DNA from 3 places in the Lysinibacillus sp. fkY74-1 genome. Region 2 is predicted to be linked to each of the others. Evidence: a T-box and tRNA genes for the amino acid it is inferred to sense, from the RefSeq annotation. Region 2 holds a T-box; the other regions hold tRNA genes.

Region 1 (2,311 bases), 2.1 Mb from region 2:
GGTGTACCAGTTGTCTTGCCAAAGGCATCGCTGGGTAGCTATGTGTGGACGGGATAAGTGCTGAAAGCATCTAAGCATGAAGCCCCCCTCAAGATGAGATTTCCCATTACGCAAGTAAGTAAGATCCCTCAAAGACGATGAGGTAGATAGGTTCGAGGTGGAAGTGTGGTGACACATGGAGCTGACGAATACTAATCGATCGAGGACTTAACCAAAAAAGTTTGAAGCATTCAATGAACCGTTTATCCAGTTTTGAAAGAATAAGAAAGTTTTAAAAAAACTTGCATTTTATAACTACATATGTTATAATAAATCTTGTCTTTTGAATAAGTCTAGTGATGATGGCAAAGAGGTCACACCCGTTCCCATACCGAACACGGAAGTTAAGCTCTTTAGCGCCGATGGTAGTTGGGGGCTTCCCCCTGTGAGAGTAGGACGTCGCTAGGCATAATACCCAGGAGGATTAGCTCAGCTGGGAGAGCATCTGCCTTACAAGCAGAGGGTCGGCGGTTCGAGCCCGTCATCCTCCACCATTTGCCGGTTTAGCTCAGCAGGTAGAGCAACTGACTTGTAATCAGTAGGTCGTGGGTTCGATTCCTATAGCCGGCACCATTTTAGACGAGCCATTAGCTCAGTTGGTAGAGCATCTGACTTTTAATCAGAGGGTCGAAGGTTCGAGTCCTTCATGGCTCACCATTTATAAGTACCAACCATATTAAGCGGGTGTGGCGGAATTGGCAGACGCACTAGACTTAGGATCTAGCGCCGCAAGGCGTGGGGGTTCGACTCCCTTCACCCGCACCATTTTTAAAATATGCCAGATAAAAAAACTTATGCACATGCGGAAGTAGTTCAGTGGTAGAACACCACCTTGCCAAGGTGGGGGTCGCGAGTTCGAACCTCGTCTTCCGCTCCAAATGTGCCGGGGTGGCGGAACTGGCAGACGCACAGGACTTAAAATCCTGCGGTAGGTGACTACCGTACCGGTTCGATTCCGGTCCTCGGCACCATTTTATGCGCCCGTAGCTCAATTGGATAGAGCGTCTGACTACGGATCAGAAGGTTATGGGTTCGACTCCTGTCGGGCGCGCCATAAAACGAACGGGAAGTAGCTCAGCTTGGTAGAGCACTTGGTTTGGGACCAAGGGGTCGCAGGTTCGAATCCTGTCTTCCCGACCATTTCCAAAAAATATGGGGCCTTAGCTCAGCTGGGAGAGCGCCTGCCTTGCACGCAGGAGGTCAGCGGTTCGATCCCGCTAGGCTCCACCATTCAACTTATTTAACTAAATGAACCTTGAAAACTGAACAAGCAAAACGTAATCAATAAAGTTTTAAGTAGCTAGCCTAGCTAGTGAACGAAAAAAAATTTTGGACATCAAAATTGATGCCAGCAAAACAATTTGAGCTAATCAAATTTCTTTTATGGAGAGTTTGATCCTGGCTCAGGACGAACGCTGGCGGCGTGCCTAATACATGCAAGTCGAGCGAACAGAGAAGGAGCTTGCTCCTTTGACGTTAGCGGCGGACGGGTGAGTAACACGTGGGCAACCTACCTTATAGTTTGGGATAACTCCGGGAAACCGGGGCTAATACCGAATAATCTGTTTCACCTCATGGTGAAATATTGAAAGACGGTTTCGGCTGTCGCTATAGGATGGGCCCGCGGCGCATTAGCTAGTTGGTGAGGTAACGGCTCACCAAGGCGACGATGCGTAGCCGACCTGAGAGGGTGATCGGCCACACTGGGACTGAGACACGGCCCAGACTCCTACGGGAGGCAGCAGTAGGGAATCTTCCACAATGGGCGAAAGCCTGATGGAGCAACGCCGCGTGAGTGAAGAAGGATTTCGGTTCGTAAAACTCTGTTGTAAGGGAAGAACAAGTACAGTAGTAACTGGCTGTACCTTGACGGTACCTTATTAGAAAGCCACGGCTAACTACGTGCCAGCAGCCGCGGTAATACGTAGGTGGCAAGCGTTGTCCGGAATTATTGGGCGTAAAGCGCGCGCAGGTGGTTTCTTAAGTCTGATGTGAAAGCCCACGGCTCAACCGTGGAGGGTCATTGGAAACTGGGAGACTTGAGTGCAGAAGAGGATAGTGGAATTCCAAGTGTAGCGGTGAAATGCGTAGAGATTTGGAGGAACACCAGTGGCGAAGGCGACTATCTGGTCTGTAACTGACACTGAGGCGCGAAAGCGTGGGGAGCAAACAGGATTAGATACCCTGGTAGTCCACGCCGTAAACGATGAGTGCTAAGTGTTAGGGGGTTTCCGCCCCTTAGTGCTGCAGCTAACGCATTAAGCACTCCGCC
Region 2 (2,311 bases):
GTAAAAGGCAGCAGCCAAATCTCGTGTTGCATAAAGTGTAGCTCCATCTGTTTTTGTTATTAAACATGGAGGCATTTCCTCCATCTCCACTACAAATGCACCTTCCGATTCCATAAGTAACCCTTTGTTTTGTAGCTCTGTTACAACCTTTGTCATCTTATCATTGTAAAAGGCTTCTCCAGTAAATTCATCAAATTTGATGCCTAGCAGCTGATAAATAGTCTGAAATTCATCTAATGATACATCACGGAACCATTGCCACAACGCTAAAGCCTCTGAATCACCATCTTCTAATGCTTTAAAGGCAGCACGTGCCATTTCATTTAGTATAGGATCTTGTTCAGCCATAGTATGAAATTTAACATAAATCTTTAATAATTCCTCTATAGGGGATGCTGTAATGGCTTCCTTATCACCCCAATTTTGATACGCAACGATTAGCTTGCCAAATTGGGTGCCCCAGTCCCCTAGATGGTTAATACGAATAGCCTGATAACCATTTTTCACTGCAATATTGGCTAAGGCATTACCAATGACGGTTGAACGTAAATGTCCCATAGAGAACGGTTTAGCAATATTGGGCGAAGAAAAGTCAAGAACGACACTTCCCCTTTCTGCTAGATTCGTACCATAGTTTTGTTGTTCCTGCATGATAAGACCCAACACTTGTTGTGTCACTTTTACTTGATGAAGAAAAATATTGACATAGCCACCGACAGATTGCACCTGATGGATTATCTCATTTTGTAATTGGCTTGCGATGTCTATTGCAATTTGTTGAGGGGGCTTCTTCCATATTTTAGCCAAGGTGAAGCAGGGAAATGCCATATCGCCCCTTTCTAAACTTTTTGGTTTTTCTAGTAATTGTTCCACGTCTTGAGCTGTTAGCTGATGATTTAAAATTTCAGCAATACTTTTTGCAATTTGTTGATTCATGTATATCCTCCTCTTTTTTCAATAAAAAAAGCCCTCGCCTCTATAATTAGAGACGAGAGCATAGTAATCCCGTGGTACCACTCTAGTTGCCATTCATAATGACCACTTTCCATTGTTAACGAGGTGACGCCCCGCTATTCTCTACTCTTAGTTCGAGAACCTTCTCCAAAGTGCGCTTCATTCATGGTTTCTGTATTAGGCTCACACCATCCCTAACTCGCTTTCCAGTTGTCCCATCAATTACTCTCTTTTTCATCGAATTTTTCTATGATTTTGACATATTTTACAGGAGTCTTCGCTTGGCGTCAATGCTTTTTGTATGAATGAATCATTGCTTCAGAGCGTTTAGAGAATTTTGCATAGGCAGCACTGATTGCTTCTGCATTCGTCTACACAAGTTACAGACGGCATTCCAAACGATCCACCATAAAAAAACGCTCCTCATTTAGAGGAACGTTCTTTTTCTACATAATGAATGACATCTGCCATGATGGCATACATCTCTTTTAACTTCAGTTGCTTATTGTCTTTCACTTTCTTCGCTACTTTTTCCGAAACAATTTCTTTATCAATTAAACTTTCCCAGCTATTTGCAGTCGATTCACCGATGAGCACATCTGCCAAATATTGTGCCAGCTCATCTCGCGTAATAGCTTCATCACCCGTGCTATATACCTTATTAATAACAATCTCCAGCTTATCTTTTTTATCGGCTGTACTCTCTGCGCCGGCACGTAGCATACTTTCTTTCAACATTTTAGCAAACTTAATTTTCGTTGCTTTACTGTCGACCTTTAAATCATTATCATAGCCGCCAACAACAAGTCCATAGTTAATTAACGTTTGAATGGCTTCATCATACCATTTGCCCTGATAAGGATAGTTCACAGAAAATGAATCGACATAGGCACCTTGTTTATCCAACTGCTCTCTTAATGTAGCAATTAATTTCTTATCCTTGCTCATTTCTCTAAAAGTAACATCTTGTTGAAGAGCTAGTGCTGCCGCTGTCCCTGCCGCTTCACCAGTCACCATACCAGTTGGGACAATACGGGCACTTCCCGCTGCTAAAGATGAATAACCTGCAGAGCGTCCCACAACAAGTAATCCATCGATATCCTTTGGTACTAGAGATCGGAATGGAATCGCATATTGCTTTGGCGCAGAAATAACATACCCATAATCATGTGGTGTTTGAGCCTGCACATCTACTGGATAAGAGGCAATCCCAATACTATCCCAATGATCACGATTCTGCCAAATATCGGACATTGGTAATTGATATTCAGCCCAAATATGTCTAGTTTCTCGTACATAAAGCTCTTCCGGGAAGCTGACAATTTCTGCTTTTTCAAATCCGGGGAAGTTTTCCTGT
Region 3 (2,311 bases), 1.9 Mb from region 2:
AAAACAGATGTATTGAAAATGGAAGATTTAAAGGTTGGTATGGAGCTACAGGGGACTGTGCGGAATGTAGTAGACTTTGGAGCTTTTGTTGATATTGGTGTGAAGCAAGATGGACTTGTACACATATCTAAACTTCAAAATAAACGCATTAAACATCCATTAGAAGTTGTAGCGTTAGGAGATATTGTAACCGTTTGGGTAGAACAGATTGATGTTAGTAAAGGGCGAATTTCTTTAACAATGCTCCCTCCTAAAAATCAATTAATAGATTGAGTAATAAATTTTTACCACGCTGTGCATACTACACAGTGTGGTATTCTTGTTGTTGGAGGTGATCAAGTTGGACAATGAGGAACTACAACAGCTTGTATGTCGAATTTCTTTGGAAAGTTTTCAAAAGCCATTTATACACCAGGCTTACTTTAATGGAAGATTACGTTCAACAGGCGGTCGATATCTTTTACAATCACACAATATTGAAATCAATCCTAAAGCCTTTGAGTTATATGGTATTAAAGAAATCCAGGGCATTGTACTTCATGAACTATGTCATTACCACTTGCATATCGAAGGTAAAGGATATCAGCATCGAGATAAAGAATTCAGAGAACTATTAAAGAAAGTAAAGGCACCTCGTTTTTGTTCAGCGTTACATACTTCTAAACCATCAATTAAAAAGCAACGACGCTACACATATACCTGTGTTAATTGCCAGCAATTATATATAAGGAAAATTAAAATGAATGTTGAAAAGTATTGTTGTAGCAAGTGTTTGGGCAAGCTTGAATTATTAAAGTAAAAAAAAATAAAAAAAAGATTGACGTATTGTTTAGTTATCCCTATAATAGTAAAAGTCGACAAGATAACGACGACAATATAACACTTATTATTCCGAAGTAGCTCAGTTGGTAGTAGCACCTGACTGTTAATCAGGTTGTCGCAGGTTCGAGTCCTGCCTTCGGAGCCATGGCCCCTTGGTCAAGTGGTTAAGACACCGCCCTTTCACGGCGGTAACACGGGTTCGAATCCCGTAGGGGTCATTTTCATCATTTACTTTACAATAATATTGGTCCCGTGGTGTAGCGGTTAACATGCCTGCCTGTCACGCAGGAGATCGCCGGTTCGATCCCGGTCGGGACCGCCACTTATTGGGGTATAGCCAAGCGGTAAGGCAACGGATTTTGATTCCGTCATGCCTAGGTTCGAATCCTAGTACCCCAGCCATTCATTTCTTAATTTGAGCCATTAGCTCAGTTGGTAGAGCATCTGACTTTTAATCAGAGGGTCGAAGGTTCGAGTCCTTCATGGCTCATCTTTTATAAGAAAAAGGTTGACTTTCTATTATTATATAGTACAATGAGAAAGTTACTAATTGAATGCGGTCGTGGCGGAACGGCAGACGCGCTAGGTTGAGGGCCTAGTGGGGGCAACCCCGTGGAGGTTCAAGTCCTCTCGGCCGCACCAAAGTCACTTACAAAATCAATTAATTTATATGCGCCCGTAGCTCAATTGGATAGAGCGTCTGACTACGGATCAGAAGGTTGTGGGTTCGACTCCTGCCGGGCGCGCCATATTTTATTAAATAATGCGGGTGTAGTTTAATGGTAAAACCTCAGCCTTCCAAGCTGATGTCGTGAGTTCGATTCTCATCACCCGCTCCAAAAAAAAGCATTGACAACCTCTTGGTTGTTTGATAAGATTAAATAGTTGTCTGATTTGACAATGCTATGAACCTTGAAAACTGAACAAGCAAAACGTAATCAATAAAGTTTTAAGTAGCTAGCCTAGCTAGTGAACGAAACAAAACTTTGGACATCAAAATGATGCCAGCAAAACAATTTGAGCTAATCAAATTTCTTTTATGGAGAGTTTGATCCTGGCTCAGGACGAACGCTGGCGGCGTGCCTAATACATGCAAGTCGAGCGAACAGAGAAGGAGCTTGCTCCTTTGACGTTAGCGGCGGACGGGTGAGTAACACGTGGGCAACCTACCTTATAGTTTGGGATAACTCCGGGAAACCGGGGCTAATACCGAATAATCTGTTTCACCTCATGGTGAAATATTGAAAGACGGTTTCGGCTGTCGCTATAGGATGGGCCCGCGGCGCATTAGCTAGTTGGTGAGGTAACGGCTCACCAAGGCGACGATGCGTAGCCGACCTGAGAGGGTGATCGGCCACACTGGGACTGAGACACGGCCCAGACTCCTACGGGAGGCAGCAGTAGGGAATCTTCCACAATGGGCGAAAGCCTGATGGAGCAACGCCGCGTGAGTGAAGAAGGATTTCGGTTCGTAAAACTCTGTTGTAAG

What was found. A T-box is a leader RNA that pairs with one kind of tRNA and senses whether it is charged. The one in region 2 lies ahead of argS (arginine--tRNA ligase), so its partner is inferred to be a tRNA-Arg.
Region 1: it has a tRNA-Arg gene. The T-box ahead of argS (arginine--tRNA ligase) is inferred to sense a tRNA for this amino acid. The anticodon was not compared.
Region 3: it has a tRNA-Arg gene. The T-box ahead of argS (arginine--tRNA ligase) is inferred to sense a tRNA for this amino acid. The anticodon was not compared.

What each region holds. Positions count from the first base shown of each region.
Region 1 covers NZ_CP170173.1:113,621-115,931, forward strand. The annotation lists rRNA gene ACE1MS_RS00540 (23S ribosomal RNA) at 1-215, shown strand, start outside; rRNA gene rrf (5S ribosomal RNA) at 332-447, shown strand; tRNA gene ACE1MS_RS00550 (tRNA-Val) at 458-533, shown strand; tRNA gene ACE1MS_RS00555 (tRNA-Thr) at 537-612, shown strand; tRNA gene ACE1MS_RS00560 (tRNA-Lys) at 621-696, shown strand; tRNA gene ACE1MS_RS00565 (tRNA-Leu) at 720-804, shown strand; tRNA gene ACE1MS_RS00570 (tRNA-Gly) at 842-916, shown strand; tRNA gene ACE1MS_RS00575 (tRNA-Leu) at 922-1,010, shown strand; tRNA gene ACE1MS_RS00580 (tRNA-Arg) at 1,017-1,093, shown strand; tRNA gene ACE1MS_RS00585 (tRNA-Pro) at 1,103-1,179, shown strand; tRNA gene ACE1MS_RS00590 (tRNA-Ala) at 1,194-1,269, shown strand; rRNA gene ACE1MS_RS00595 (16S ribosomal RNA) at 1,420-2,311, shown strand, end outside.
Region 2 covers NZ_CP170173.1:2,263,362-2,265,672, reverse strand. The annotation lists gene argS (arginine--tRNA ligase) at 1-936, opposite strand, end outside; T-box leader at 982-1,201, opposite strand; gene ACE1MS_RS11000 (FAD-dependent oxidoreductase) at 1,378-2,311, opposite strand, start outside.
Region 3 covers NZ_CP170173.1:4,122,973-4,125,283, reverse strand. The annotation lists gene ACE1MS_RS20395 (Tex family protein) at 1-273, shown strand, start outside; gene ACE1MS_RS20390 (SprT family protein) at 341-799, shown strand; tRNA gene ACE1MS_RS20385 (tRNA-Asn) at 891-967, shown strand; tRNA gene ACE1MS_RS20380 (tRNA-Glu) at 969-1,040, shown strand; tRNA gene ACE1MS_RS20375 (tRNA-Asp) at 1,069-1,144, shown strand; tRNA gene ACE1MS_RS20370 (tRNA-Gln) at 1,150-1,224, shown strand; tRNA gene ACE1MS_RS20365 (tRNA-Lys) at 1,240-1,312, shown strand; tRNA gene ACE1MS_RS20360 (tRNA-Leu) at 1,379-1,464, shown strand; tRNA gene ACE1MS_RS20355 (tRNA-Arg) at 1,495-1,571, shown strand; tRNA gene ACE1MS_RS20350 (tRNA-Gly) at 1,588-1,661, shown strand; rRNA gene ACE1MS_RS20345 (16S ribosomal RNA) at 1,859-2,311, shown strand, end outside.